2 regions of the Rhodococcus sp. BP-349 genome follow, and region 1 is predicted to be linked to the other one. Evidence: riboswitches for the same ligand, from Rfam matches in the RefSeq annotation. Region 1 holds a riboswitch; the other holds the start of a gene.
The links. A riboswitch is a leader RNA that binds a small molecule or an ion and turns the genes downstream of it on or off. The one in region 1 is predicted to bind cyclic di-AMP.
Positions count from the first base shown of each region.

Region 1 (7,127 bases):
GCCGACGCGGTGTCGGTGGCGGCGCAGGACGGCTACAGCGAGGCGACTGCAGGTCCCATGGCGCAGACTCCGGGGCGTCTGCCCGGCGGTGTCGCGGACGCGACCGTCCTGGTGCTGCAGCGGGTGCAGGTGCTCGACGCGCTGCACTGCTCGCAGGAACGCTCACGGATGGCGGGGTTGGCCCAACGACGCGACGGGGTGGTGCTGGGCTGGGACGCCCTCCAACCGGCTGCCGAGGACGCATCGCAGGAGCACTAGGCTTCCCGCTCATGAGCGCTGGGGATGGCACGCGTACATGGGCACAGGTCCTCGGGGCCCTGGCATCACGCCAGGACCTGACGGGTGCCGACACGGCGTGGGCGATGGACGAGATCATGTCGGACAACGCCACCGCGGCCCAGATCGCAGCCTTCGGTGTCGCCCTCAAGATGAAGGGCCCCACGTCGGACGAACTGCGCGGACTGGCCGACTCGATGCTCGGCCATGCCAAGCGCGTGCCCGTGGACGACGACGTCGTCGACATCGTCGGTACGGGCGGCGATCGGTCCCACACGGTGAACATCTCGACGATGGCGTCGGTGGTGGTGGCGGCCGCGGGTATCCGGGTGGTCAAGCACGGCAACCGGGCCGCCTCGTCCAAGAGCGGCGGAGCCGACGTGTTGGAAGCGCTGGGAGTGCGTATCGACCAGGGGCCGGACCGGGTCGCGGCGAGCGTCGCCGAGCTGGGCATCGGGTTCTGCTTCGCGCCCGTGTTCCACCCGGCGCTGCGGTTCGCCGCGGCGCCTCGCAAGGAGATCGGCATCCCCACCGCGTTCAACGTCCTCGGGCCGCTGACGAATCCTGCGAGTCCGCGCGCCGGTCTGGTGGGATGCGCGTTCGACGATCTGATCGACGTCGTCGCGGGCGTGTTCGCGGCGCGCGGCAACTCCGTCCTCGTGGTGCGCGGCGACGACGGGCTGGACGAGATCACCACGTCGACGACCACTTCGGTGCGCATCGTGCGGAACGGTGTCGTCGACCACGCGGTGCTCGATCCACGTGACCTCGGGATCGAGCGGGTGTCCCTCGACGCCCTTCGAGGCGGGGACGCCGCACACAACGCCGACGTGGCGCGTCGGGTGTTCGGCGGCGAACGAGGCCCCGTGCGGGACGCGGTGCTGCTCAACGCAGCAGGTGCCATCGCGGCGTTCCGCGGGATCGACGGTTCCCTCGAGGACGCGATGGCCGGTGCGTTGACGACTGCGGCCGCCGCGGTGGACGACGGGGCCGCTCAGACCCTGTTGACGCGATGGGCGGCGTTCACGTCGGCCTGAGTCACTCGCCGATGGAGAAGCCCGCGTCGACGTCGGCGCTCGAGTAGGACTTGAAGGCGATGTGCGTGTCGGTCCGCACCACGCCGGTGACACGGTTGACGCGCTCGGTGATCACCTCGGCGATCTCCTCGTGCGTGCGCACCTTGACCACGGCGATCAGGTCGACGTCGCCGGCGCACGAGTACACCTCGGACACACCCGGTACGTCGGCGACGGCACGCGCGGTCTCCGGAATGGAGTGCACCTCGGCGTGGATCAGAACGATGGCGGTGATCATGGTGAACCTTCCGAACTGTCGTGAGAGGGCGAACTGCGGGCCAGCCTAGTTCTCGGCCGTGCCGTCATCCCCAGGCCATCGTGCGTTCCTTCTCGCGGCGTCCGACGTCGCGCACGGCGGCGCACCACTGAGCCCATCGCCCCGCGCCGTGCGCCGGTTCGCACCACCCGTCCGTGGTGTCGACGATGCGGACGCCACCCGACTCGAGCCACCGCGCGATGAGCGCGACCTCCTCCGGCGTGGCGCCGCGCAGGGGAGTGGTGTCCGGCACGACGGTCTCGGCGCCGGCGACGAGTGCCTCCACGACGGGCATGGGTGCGACGCCGCGGCGTGAACGACCGGCGCTGGCGAGGCGTCCGTGGCGGACGACGACGAACTCCCACCCACCGTCGTCGGCGCGGCGTGCGGCGATCAGCTGCTCGATGGCCGCGAGCGCCTGCAGTCGCTGTACCGACCGCAGGGCCGTCAGCAGTGTGGCGGCTCGGTCGCGCAGGCGAGCCGCGGACTCGAAGAGCAGATCCTCGGACAGCGCGTCGATCCGCGCGGCGATTGCATCGAGCACCGCGGCGTCGGCTCCCTCGGTGAGAGCGCGGAAGGCGCCGGGCGCGCCGGCGTACTCGTCGGGAGTCAGGGGGCCTGCCGCGGCCGCGGTGCATCCACCGACGGCCTCGGCGGAGCAGTCGTGCACCCCCGAGGCGGCGATGCGGTGGGTGCAGGAGCGCAGCCGGGTGTGCTCGGCGACGAGAGCGGCGGCCTCGGCGGCCGCCCCGCGAACGGAGAACGGTCCGAGCGCACCGGGCGCCGGTGTCCGGACGATGGAGATGCGTGGGAACGCCTCGCTCGTCAGGGTCAGCCACCAGCCCTTGCGGGGGTACTTCGATCGACGGTTGTACGGGGGCGTGTGCGCACTGATGAGCCTCAGTTCGCGCACGCCCGCCTCGATGGCATGGCTGCACTCGACGTGGTCGACCCGAGTGGCGAGGGCGACCATCTCCTTCATTCGTCCGCGGGTCTCGGATCCCGTGAAGTAGTTCCGTACACGGCGGTGGAGGTTCCGTGAGGTGCCGACGTAGAGCACCTCGTCGGACGGTCCGCGGAAGAGATAGACACCGGGGGCGTGCGGAAGGCCCGTCGCGAGCGTGCGTTTGGCGCGGTGCGCCGAGGACACCGTCGGCAGGTAGTCGACCAGTTCCGCATAGCTGTGGACGCCCTGGTTGCCCACCCGTTCGATCAGCCCGTGCAGCACGTCGACCGTGGCCCGTGCGTCGTCGAGAGCCCGGTGGGTGGGCCTGGTGGACACCTGGAAGAGGGTGGCGAGCGAGGACAGCTTGACCGAGGGCGCCTCGTCCCGGGTGAGCACCCGACGGGCGAGCGTGACGGTGCACAGCACTCGGAACGACGGCCAGGCCAGATCCATCCGCGTCGCCGCTGCGCGGAGGAACGCGGTGTCGAAGCGGGCGTTGTGTGCCACCAGCACGCTGCCGCGGGCGAACTCGACGAAGGTGGGCAGGACCCGCTCGATGCGAGGGGCGTCGAGAAGCATCGCGCTGGTGATGCCCGTCAAATGGACGATGGCAGGAGGAATGGACCGGCCCGGGTCCACGAGTGTCGCCATCTCACCGATCACCCTCCCGCCGCGAACCTTGACGGCACCGATCTCGGTGATCGCGTCCTCGCCCGGTCGGCCTCCGGTGGTCTCGAGGTCCACCACCACGAAGGTCGTGTCCCGCAACGACTGGTCCAGTTCGTCGAATGCGAGCTGCACACCGCGTGCATGCCCCGACACCACAGTCGCCCCATCAGTCACGTGCGTCACCGTAGGTGGTCCCACCGACAGGAACCCGCGCCGTCCACGACGAGCGCGCCGTGTCGGTGCACGTCGTTAGCGTCCGTTTCCGAGGCGTGATCGAGCGTCGGATCGGGTGTGATCCGGGCTGAACATCACGGCGAGAGACCGTGAACCATAATGAGACGGAGATCACATGATTGTCGATTGCGGCGAGTGCACCGTGCGTGGAGACGCGTGTTCGGACTGTGTCGTCTCGGTGTTGCTGGGGGTGCCGGGCATGCCCGCCGCGTCGGCCGGCGGCCCGCGAGACACTCCCTTCGCCACGCGAAGAATGCGTCTCGAGCAGGACGAACAGGAGGCGATGGCCGTTCTGGCGGAGAGCGGATTGGTGCCACGGTTGCGGTTGGTCGGCAGGGGAGTCCCGTCATCGCAGGAGGCCGGCCACGACCGACCCGCCGCGGGGCCCGAGCACGCCGCGGGGTGAGTCGGACCGTGATCGTTTCGCGACACGAGTCGGCTTGGCTCGACATCTTGGATGCCGTTTCGTAATCTTTCCGAGACATTGCGGAGTCGAGCAGAGCCACCAGGGACTGCGCTGCAAGGTCACCGCCTAATCGGCCACCTCTTCCGGGTGGTCGTACCGGGAACCCACCGTTACACCGGGGTGAATCCCGTCGCAGTCGCACCAGCGGCTCGTCGGGTAGGGCTGATCTTCCCAGCCCGAACCCGTCAGCTAACTCGGTCGGCGGATATCAGGAAGAAACGGAGCACATCTTTTCGTGGCGAAACACCGCAAACCCAGCAGTGCCTCGCGGCCAGTCCGCAACGTTCTCGTCGCCGGCGCGCTCACCGCAGGCGCTGTCGCCATCCCCGCCGCTCCCGCCTTCGCGGCGCCGGTGGAGATCCCCGGTATCGGCACCTTCGAGGTCCCGGACCAGATCCTCAGCCAGCTTCCCCCCATGCCGCAGGTCCCCGCGCTTCCCGGCCCGGCCGCACCGCAGTCCAGCGCAGCGCAGGTCGCCGTGCAGGCAGCCGAGAGCAAGGTCGGCGCACCGTACGTCTACGGAGCCGCAGGCCCCAGCGCGTTCGACTGCTCCGGTCTGATGAAGTGGGCCTACCAGCAGGCCGGTATCGAGCTTCCCCGCACGAGTTACGACCAGGCCGCTGCCGGCGTGGCCGTCTCGCAGGCGGATCTGAAGCCCGGCGACGTCGTGTCCTTCTACGGCGGCTCGCACTCCGGCATGTACGTGGGCAACGGCAACGTCGTCCACGCGTCCACGGAGAGCCAGCCCGTCAAGATCGCTCCGTTGTCGTCGATGCCCTTCGACGGCGCGCGTCGCTACGCCTGACGCAGCGACACCCACGCTCGACACCCTGACGCCGCACGCAACCGATCGCACGGTCGGTTTCGTGCGGCGTCAGTCGGTGAATCCGCCGTTCTCGACGGGTTCTCGGGCTTCGTGGACAGAATCATCGTTCGCGTCGTAATCTTTCCGTGACGTCCTCGGCCATCATCCCCGCTGCCGAGCGACCCGGACTCGTCCAGATCGGAGAACCGTTCATCGTGCCGTCATCGGTCCACCCCCGCGTTCGTCCCACGTCTCGTACGAGATTGCGTGGACTGGTGATCGCGAGTGCGATGACAGCGGCGATCGCCGTGCTCCCCGCCGGTCCCGCCGGCGCCGACCCAATTCCCGGCACATCCGCCTCCGACGCGGTCACGAAGCTCACCGACCTCTCCCGCGAGTCCGAGCAGACCACCGAGGCGATGCACAACGCCCAGATCGAGCTCGACGCGAAGCTCGCCGCCCAGCAGGAGGCGGATGCACGCCACGACGCCGACCGCGCCGCCCTCGACGCGGCCTCCGCGCAGATCGACACGGTGCGGCCCGCCGTCGACAAGATCGCCCGAGCCAACTATCAGGGCGCCCGGACGAACCGACTCTTCGCGGTCATGGTGAGTGATTCCCCGCAGCAGTTGCTCGATCAGATGTCCGCTCTGGACATCATCTCCACGGACGCGGCCGCCACCGTCGGCACCTTCCGCGAGGCCAGCGACGCGGCAGCGGCAGCCGAGGCGGCGTCACAGCAGTCCGCCGACGCGGCCCGCGTGGCCACCGAGCAGGCCAAGGCGGTCAGCGACGACCTGCAGGGCAAGCAGAGCCGCCTGCAGAGCGAGATCGCCGATGTCGTGGCCGCGTTCGGTTCGCTGTCCGACACGGAGAAGCAGGGACTGGCCGGCGCCGCGTTCCCGCCGGGATTCGACCCCGCCGCCATTCTCGGCGCCCTCCCGCCGGGATCTCAGGCCGGAGCGCTGTCGGCCGCGTTCACGCAGATCGGCAAGCCGTACGTGTGGGGTGCGACCGGCCCGGACGGGTACGACTGCTCGGGGCTCGTGGTGTGGGCCTACAAGCAGATCGGCAAGACTCTCCCGCGGTCGAGCCAGGCGCAGGCCGCCGGCGGCACCCCCGTCGACAAGGCGAACCTCCAGCCCGGCGACGTGGTGCTGTTCTATCCCGACGCATCGCACGTCGGTCTGTACGCCGGCAACGGCAACGTGGTCCATGCATCGACCTTCGGTGTCCCCGTCCGTGTCGAGTCGATGGCATCGTGGCCCTTCTACGGCGCTCGCCGCTACTGACGGTCCGCGCCCTGGCGGCGCTGGGCCTGGTTCTCTCCCTGCTGGTGGCGTGTTCGCCGTCGGCACCTGTCGCGGAGACGCCCACGACGACCCCGCCTGACAGTGGAGTTGCCCTGGACGCGCGCACCGTCGGTGTCACGGCCCTGCTCGACTCCTGGACGGCCGCACTCCGCTCCGACGACGAGGCCGCGCTGCGCGAGGTGATCGACTCCGGCGCGGACCCGGGATTCGCCGATCGAGAGATCGCCCGCGCGCAGGCGCTGCGCGGTCTGCCGCTGTCCGACTTCGGGTACGAGATCACTCCGGGTCCGGAGACGCCGGTGCCGGTCGACCGGGCGGACGCACTCGCGGCCACCGAGGTGTGGGCGCCGAACGTCGCGCTCCGCTACGCCTGGGCCGACGCCGACATCGGTTCCACGAGTCGCGACATCGCACTCGTCGTCGCTCGTCGCGGCGACACGTGGCGTCTGGTGTCCGATGCAGACCTGCCGCAGTACGGGCGCACCACGTGGCGTGGCCCGTGGGACTTCGGGCCGGTGGTCACGGAGCGAGTCGCCACCGGGTCGACCACGTCGCTCGTCGTGGGGCACGAGGCGCAGCGCGCGTTCATCGACGACCTCGCCGCGGAGCTGCCCTCCGCGGTGGCGGCCGTGACCGAGTTCGCCGGGCTCGGATGGTCGCGCCGCGCCGTGCTGACGGTCACCGGTTCCGATGCCGAGTTCATCAGTGCAGCAGACGGTTTCACGTCCACCGACGTCGCCGCCTCGACGATCGCGGATCCCGTCCGCGGGGGCCTGGTCACCGGCCAGCGCATCGTCTTCGGTCCGACTGCGCCGGACAGGCTCACCGACTCGACCCGCCGCACCGTGTTGCGCCACGAGCTGACCCACGTGGCCATGCGCGCGGTCACCGGGGAGGACGCGCCCCTGTGGATGCTCGAGGGTTTCGCCGACTACTCGGGCTATCGAGGCTCGGGGCTGTCCTTCGAGGAGATCGCACCCACCCTCGCGGCCGTGGTCCGCGCGGCGGGACCGCCCAGGGTCCTCCCGGAGGACTCGGATTTCGCCGCGGGTGGCAGTCGCGGATCGATCGCCTACGAGTCCGCCT
Region 1 covers NZ_JABUDR010000003.1:497,652-504,778, forward strand. The annotation lists gene HQ325_RS18715 (hypothetical protein) at 1-258, shown strand, start outside; gene trpD (anthranilate phosphoribosyltransferase) at 270-1,313, shown strand; gene HQ325_RS18725 (Lrp/AsnC family transcriptional regulator) at 1,315-1,590, opposite strand; gene HQ325_RS18730 (DEDD exonuclease domain-containing protein) at 1,655-3,397, opposite strand; gene HQ325_RS18735 (hypothetical protein) at 3,573-3,863, shown strand; cyclic di-AMP (ydaO/yuaA leader) riboswitch at 3,977-4,142, shown strand; gene HQ325_RS18740 (C40 family peptidase) at 4,159-4,728, shown strand; gene HQ325_RS18745 (C40 family peptidase) at 5,019-6,020, shown strand; gene HQ325_RS18750 (hypothetical protein) at 5,990-7,127, shown strand, end outside.

Region 2 (7,127 bases), on a different contig from region 1:
ACGTCGCCGAGGGTCTCGTTCACCGACCGGGCGTGCGCGCGGTCGACGGGGAAGTCGAAGGTACGCATCTCAGATCGCCGGGCCCAGGAGGTCGTCGGCGTCGGTGATGCGGTACGCGTAGCCCTGCTCGGCGAGGAAGCGCTGGCGGTGAGCCGCGTACTCCGCGTCGAGGGTGTCGCGTGAGACGACCGAGTAGAAGTGCGCCTGTCCGCCGTCGTGCTTGGGTCGCAGCAGTCGGCCGAGGCGCTGGGCCTCCTCCTGCCGGGATCCGAAGGTGCCGGAGACCTGCACGGCCACCGAGGCTTCCGGGAGGTCGATGGAGAAGTTGGCGACCTTGCTCACCACGAGGGTCTTGATCTCGCCGCGTCGGAACGCGTCGAAGAGCAGCTCGCGTTCCTTGTTCTTGGTCGAGCCCTGGATCACGGGCGCGTCCAGGGCCGCGCCCAGCTCGTCGAGCTGGTCGAGATACGCACCGATGACGAGCGTCGGCGAGTCCTCGTGCCGCGCCAGGATCGACTTCACCACGGCGATCTTGGTGTGGGCCGTCGAGCACAGTTTGTAGCGCTCCTCCGGCTCCGCCACGGCGTACGACATGCGTTCCGCGTCGGTCAGGGTGACGCGCACCTCGATGCACTCGGCCGGGGCGATCCACCCCTGCGCCTCGATGTCCTTCCACGGTGCGTCGTAGCGCTTGGGGCCGATGAGCGAGAAGACGTCGCCCTCGCGGCCGTCCTCGCGCACCAGCGTCGCGGTGAGTCCGAGCCGACGGCGCGACTGCAGGTCGGCGGTCATGCGGAACACGGGAGCGGGGAGCAGGTGCACCTCGTCGTAGATCACCAGGCCCCAGTCGCGGGAGTCGAACAGCTCGAGGTGCTTGTACTCACCCTTCGTGCGGCGCGTGATCACCTGGTAGGTCGCGATGGTGACCGGGCGGATCTCCTTGCGCTCGCCGGAGTACTCGCCGATCTCCTCCTCGGTCAGCGAGGTGCGGGCGATGAGCTCGCGCTTCCACTGCCGACCGGCGACGGTGTTGGTGACGAGGATCAGTGTGGTCGCGCGGGCCTTGGCCATCGCCGCGGCGCCGACCATGGTCTTGCCGGCACCACAGGGGAGGACGACCACTCCGGATCCGCCGGCCCAGAACGAGTCGGTCGCCATCTGCTGGTAGTCGCGCAGCTCCCAGTGACCACCGGAGAAGTCCAGATCGATCGGGTGCGCCTCGCCGTCCACGTACCCGGCCAGATCCTCGGCCGGCCAGCCGACCTTGAGGAGCATCTGCTTGAGCCGCCCGCGCTCACTGGGATGGACGAGCACGGTGTCGTCGTCGACCTGCGCGCCCAGCATCGGCGCGATCTTCTTGTGTCGCATGATCTCGGTGAGCACAGCGCGGTCGAGGCTCACCAGGGACAGCCCGTGCACCGGGGACTTGACCAGCTGAAGCCGGCCGTAGCGGGCCATGGTGTCGACGATGTCGACGAGCAGAGGCTGCGGAACCGCGTAGCGGGAGAAGGTCACGAGGGCGTCGACCACCTGCTCGGCATCGTGGCCCGCAGCGCGCGCGTTCCACAGCGCGAGGGGCGTGATGCGGTAGGTGTGGACGTGCTCGGGTGCGCGTTCCAGCTCGGCGAACGGAGCGATGGCCGCGCGGGCCTGCCCGGCGAGCTCGTGGTCGACCTCGAGCAGCAGGGTCTTGTCGGACTGGACGATCAACGGTCCGTCGGTCACGGTCTCTCCTTCACGCGCCCCGCATGGACGAACCGGGGCGCAACCAGTCCATTGTGCCTTGCACCGGGGACACGTGCCCTGTGCCGGGGCACCGGCGACCGCCAGGTGGGACCGCGGTCGTTCAGGCGAGCAGGGCCACCGACGTGATGCGGTGCAACGTGAAGTGACGCATGACACCGGCGTCGGGGTCCCACGCGTCGAGCTGGCCGCCGCCGACGGTCACCGGTTCGACGACGCGGTTGCTCGAGACCCCGGCGGCGTCGACGTAGCCGATGCTGATCGGTGACCGGGACAGGGCCGCGCGCTGGAGCAGCGCGATCGTCGCGGCCCCGGACGCGCGGGTGCCGTCGGACCGCACGCGTTCCCGTTCGGTCCGGCGCACGTCTCCGGCTCGGGTGCCGGCCCGCATCTCCGAGACCAGTCGCCCCAGCTGCTCGTCGGTGGGGACGGCGGGCGTGCGGTAGGGCGAGCGACCGCGACGGGGGACGACGCGGGCACCGCGATCGCGGACGTCCACGATGGTGCCGGAGGAGTCCTCGCCCGCGGGAGCGAACCCGGCGGCTCGCAGGCCGGCGAGCACGTCGGCCAGTGGCGCCTGCGAGATCGCGACGGTGGGAGCCAGTGCCCGCAAGGCCAGGGCCTCGGCGGCGGGGGAGGAGAGCACCTCCGCGAGCAGAGCGGGGTCCTCGCAGCGGACGAAGGACGACGCCACCCCGGCGCGCAGGCGTCCGTGGCGTCGGGCGACGTCGTCGATGAGGTAGGTCAGCGACTGGGGGACGGGCGTCCGCGAGTGGGTGGCGAAGAGAGCGTGGAGTTCCGCGGCGGTGGTACCGCCGTCCAGAGCGCGGCGCAGTGTCCGTTCGTCGATGCGGTACATCGTCGCGGCACCCGCCGACTCGACGTCCGCGACCGTCGCCATCCGCTGCGCGAGCTCGGGAGTCAGCGGCCCGGGTGCGACGACCGTCAGGTCCGCCTGGACCAGAACGTGGTCGATGGGCTCGGGCAGGACGCGGTGCATCGCCGCCGCGGCGGAGGAGGGGTCGCCGATCAGAGCGCGTCCGGGCGTGGACAGCGCTCCGCGGCCGACGACCCCGAGAGCGCCGGCCTCGGCCAGATACCGGGAGACCGGGCCGATGCCCAGGCGAGCGGCGAGGCGCGGCCGTCGCCACGTGGCCACCCGCACGACGTCCTCGGTGGCGAGGGCCTTCCCCGAGGCGAGATCGGCGAGAACGCCCAGCACGACTCGTCGGTCGCGCGGCGCGGCGACGGAGCGGGCCTCGTCGGACAGTGCGGCGATGGGCTTGTCGTTGGCGTCGCGCATGCCGATCAGCCAGGGCACCCGCGGAAGGTCGAGCCAGGCACCGGCCAGAGTGGCCCAGCGCTGCGCCGGCGAGGCGGTGACCCAGGCGTCGACCGCGGGGGTGGGTGTCCACATGTCGTCGATGTCGGTGAGCGGCCCTGGATCCGGCAGCCCCACCGCGATGAGCCCGGCGCCCGCCAACACCTCGACCAGCAGTCCGACCCGCGCCTCGTCGAGATCGGCCGTCTTCGCGATGCGCCGGATCTCACGGACGCCGAGTCCGCCCGCCTTGAGTGCCGGTGCCGGTGTGCGGGAGAGCGAGTCGACGATGTCCTCGCAGTGCCGCAGCAGCTCGAGGGCCTCCCCGGCTGCGGCCGCGTCGACGTCCGCGACCCCGACGGCGGTGGTCGCCGCCGCGGGCGGAGCCAGCGACACCGGATCGGTGACGGGCTCGCCGCGCAGCACCTGTGATACCTGGGGCGGCAGTTCGACCGTGTTGTCGTCGAGCCAGGTCAGCAGCCCGGCGGCGAGCAGACGCTGGACGGGTCTGTCGGCGGGTGTACCCGGTGCGGCGTCGCGCGTCCGGCCGATCGAGGACGAGCGCGTCAGCGTCGTCAGCAGCTCACGGCTGCGATCGTCGATCTCCGCGAGCTTCGTCCCGACCACCTCGGCGGTGAGCGAGGCGTCGACGTCGAAGAACCGCCCGACCCGCCACGGCACGGCATCGCGTGCGGCCGCGACCAGGGTCAGTGTCGTCGTTCCGCGCGCCAGCGCCCGCGCCCGCAGGACCGCGAGTGCCGCGTCGACGGACTTCTTCGTCGCCCGGCGGCCGATGACCTCGTCGAGACGCGCGCGGGCGACCGGGGTGGTGTCGGCGCCCTCGTGCGCGAGCAGCTCCACGACCGTCAGACAGGTGGTGTCCAGATCCTCGGCGGCGCGAAGGACCGAGGCCCGCTGTTCGGAACGGCCTGCCAGGACCTCCAGCGTGGGCGGTGGCGGGATCGTCAGGTCGGGGCGGAGCCGCAGCAGTTCGGCCAGTTCGTCGTCGCTGCGCGCGGACAACCACTCGGTGAGTGTGTCCGCCGGCGCGCCCTCGTTGTCGGTCATCGAGGTCAAGCGTAGAGACCGGTCCGGGGACCTGGACTGGCAGAGGCGCTACTCCGGATGGTGGAATGAACCATGGCGAACTCAGAGAAGAAGCGATATGTCGACCCGGGCTGGCCCCACAGCGCAGACGACGACGATCATCCCGTCACCGAACTGACGTCGGCGCGTGCCGGAAACCTGTCCCCGTTCGGCGAGGAGACGGAGTTTCCGTTGCCGGTGGACTCGCTGCCGTACGCGCACCCGCACACGGTCATCAATCGCTGACCTGAGAGACACGAGAAAGGCCCCCACCATCCGGTGGGGGCCTTTCTCGTGGTGCGGGTCAGCGGGGCAGGAGGTCCTGGTTCGCTGCGATGAAGCTCGCCACCTGCGGATCCGCGGTCGCGGCCTGGACGAAGCCCAGGATCGCGGGATCGTTGGTGAAGTTCTCGACGATCTGCGTCAGTCCCTGCACGGCCTGCTCGGTCGACGGGATGCTCGTCAGATCGGGAAGTGCCGGTGCCGACGGAGCCGTGGCCGCCGGGGCGTCGCGCTGCGTCGCGCCGCTGCTCAGTCCGAGCTGCGAGGAGCAGGACGGCCAGGCGCCCCAGCCCTGCGACTCGAGCACGCGCTCGGCGACGACGATCTGCTCTTCACGGCTGGCCTGGTTCGCGGTGGCCGCGAACTCTCCGCCGCCGTGGCCGGTCCAGGTGCTCGGCGAGAACTGCAGGCCGCCCTGGAAACCGTTGCCGGTGTTGATGCCCCAGTTGCCGCCGGCCTCGCACTGCGAGAGACGGTCCCAATCGGAGTCGGGAGCTGCATTGGCCGTGCCGCCGAATGCGAGACCTGCGGTGCCGACCAGTGCGCCGGTGACGGCGACCTTGGCGACGGTCTTGCCCGTGGTGCTCGGCTTGCGATGACGTCCGCTCATAAGGGTAGAAATCCTCTCCACACGCGCCTGCGAGGTCAGCTGTCGGATTCGGGCTGAGAGGTAGCCCGGCCTCGGTGCGCTCCTGGCTGGAGCGGAGAGGCTTCACCCCTAGGTCGACCCCTCGGTGCCCGGTAGGGCGCCGCGAGAGTCGGCCGGATATCTACGAAGGACGTGTGGGTCCCCCGCCCTCGTCCCTGATCATGTCTGTGAGGGATGTCCGGTACCCGCGGGACGAGGTTTGGCGCGGCGGGCCGGACGTCGGCCGAACTTCCGGCCGAGATGGACAGTATTACGAAACGGGTGTCCATGTCACTGTTCGATAACTTCCCCTGGTGCGCGCGTCGCGCCGCGTTGTGAGGTGTGGGAACAGGTCGTCGCAGCTAGGACGGCGAAGACGTGCTGACCACCGTCTCGTCACCCGTTCGTGACCGCTTCGTTATGTGTCCGACGTCACATGTCCGCAGCATCACAGCCACCACGACGAGCACGAGAACGCCCGTCGTCGGGTAGACGGTCTGCAACGCCACGCCTTCGAGTCGGTTGGACGGCGGGAGCATGAAGGTGCCGATGGCGTAGACGTCGCCGGGCGCCACCCAGAACCAGGCGATCTGCGGCAGGCTCGCGACGAGGGGCAGCAGCCAGGCGAGCGGGTTCGAGGCGCGCAGTGCGACGTCCATGCAGACGATCGCCAACGGCAGGAGCCAGACCCAGTGGTGGCCCCAGGAGAACGGGGACACGAGGGGCGCGGTCAGGCCGACGACGATGAGGCCGAGAAGGGGCAGTCCGCGGCGGTGCGCCGCGGCGCCCACCACGAGTCCGGCGACGCAGACCGCCCCGGCGACGACGATCCAGAGCAGCGTCGGGGCCTCGGTCATCCCGAGCCACCGCGGGATCGACGCTCGCAGCGACTGGTTGGCTCCGGACGAGATGTCGCCGATCCGGGACGAGTCGGAGATGGCGCCGAACCAATACGTGACCGCGTCCGAGAAGAGCACGACGAAGCCCAGCAGCACCGTCGCGGCAGCGGTGACGACGCCGACGATCAGTGCCCGCCACTGCCGCGTCAGGGCGAGGTGGACCAGGAACAGTCCGGGGGTCATCTTGATGCCGGTGGCGATGCCGACGCCGATGCCCCGGAGTCGGCTGCCCTCGGGACGTGAGAGGTCCCACAACACCAGCGCCAGCAGCACGAGGTTGATCTGGCCGAGCCAGATGGTCATGCGCACCGGTTCGAGCCAGGTGAAGACGATGGTCAGCGCGGCACTGACGACGCGGAGGCTGCGATCGTCGTGGAAGCCGAGATACATCCAGCAGGATCGGATGATCAGGTAGAGCAACGCGATGTTGCCGAGCCAGAAGACGATGTTGGTCGTCGCGGCGGACATCAGCCCGAGCGGCGCGAACACCAGCGCGGCGAACGGGGGATACGTGAAGGGCAGTTCACCGACCAGATCGTGGGCGTACAACGGGGACGAGTCGAGCACCGTCGCCCCGCCCGCGCGGTAGACGAGTGCGTCGATGCCGAAGCGGAACAAGCCGAACTTGGGGGCATCGAACGGGATGAGCCGATCGTGCGCGACGAGCGCCACGGCGGCACCGATCACGGTGAGCGCGACGAAGATCTTGTGTGATCCGAAGGTGCGGTCTTCGGATTTCTTCAGTAACACGCACAGGATGTTAGACCGATTCGGGGACTCTCACCCCTCGGGCCACGCCGAGAAGGAACCGTTCGTTCTGTTGAGTGCGGATCCCGCGGTCAGTACCGAGTGGCCACGAACGGCGCGTCCGAGTCGACGATGTCCTTGCCCAACGGCATGAGCGAGACCGGAATCAGCTTGAGGTTCGCCAGCGCCAGCGGTATTCCGATGATGGTGATCGCCATGGCGACGGCGGTGACGATGTGTCCGATGGTGAGCCAGATGCCTGCGACGACGATCCAGATCACGTTGCCGATCACCGACGCGACGCCCGCGGTCGGTTTGTCCACCACGGTCCGGCCGAAGGGCCACAGGGCGTACACCCCGATGCGGAAGGCCGCGATGCCGAACGGGATGGTGACGACGAGGATGCAGCACAGGATGCCGG
Region 2 covers NZ_JABUDR010000001.1:1,248,981-1,256,107, forward strand. The annotation lists gene HQ325_RS05890 (DUF3239 domain-containing protein) at 1-68, opposite strand, end outside; gene HQ325_RS05895 (DNA repair helicase XPB) at 70-1,725, opposite strand; gene HQ325_RS05900 (helicase-associated domain-containing protein) at 1,847-4,132, opposite strand; gene HQ325_RS05905 (hypothetical protein) at 4,205-4,396, shown strand; gene HQ325_RS05910 (transglycosylase family protein) at 4,455-5,042, opposite strand; cyclic di-AMP (ydaO/yuaA leader) riboswitch at 5,051-5,257, opposite strand; gene HQ325_RS05915 (glycosyltransferase 87 family protein) at 5,423-6,709, opposite strand; gene HQ325_RS05920 (YccF domain-containing protein) at 6,799-7,127, opposite strand, start outside.
Region 2: linked by a shared signal. The riboswitch ahead of HQ325_RS05910 (transglycosylase family protein) and the one ahead of HQ325_RS18740 (C40 family peptidase) in region 1 are both predicted to bind cyclic di-AMP.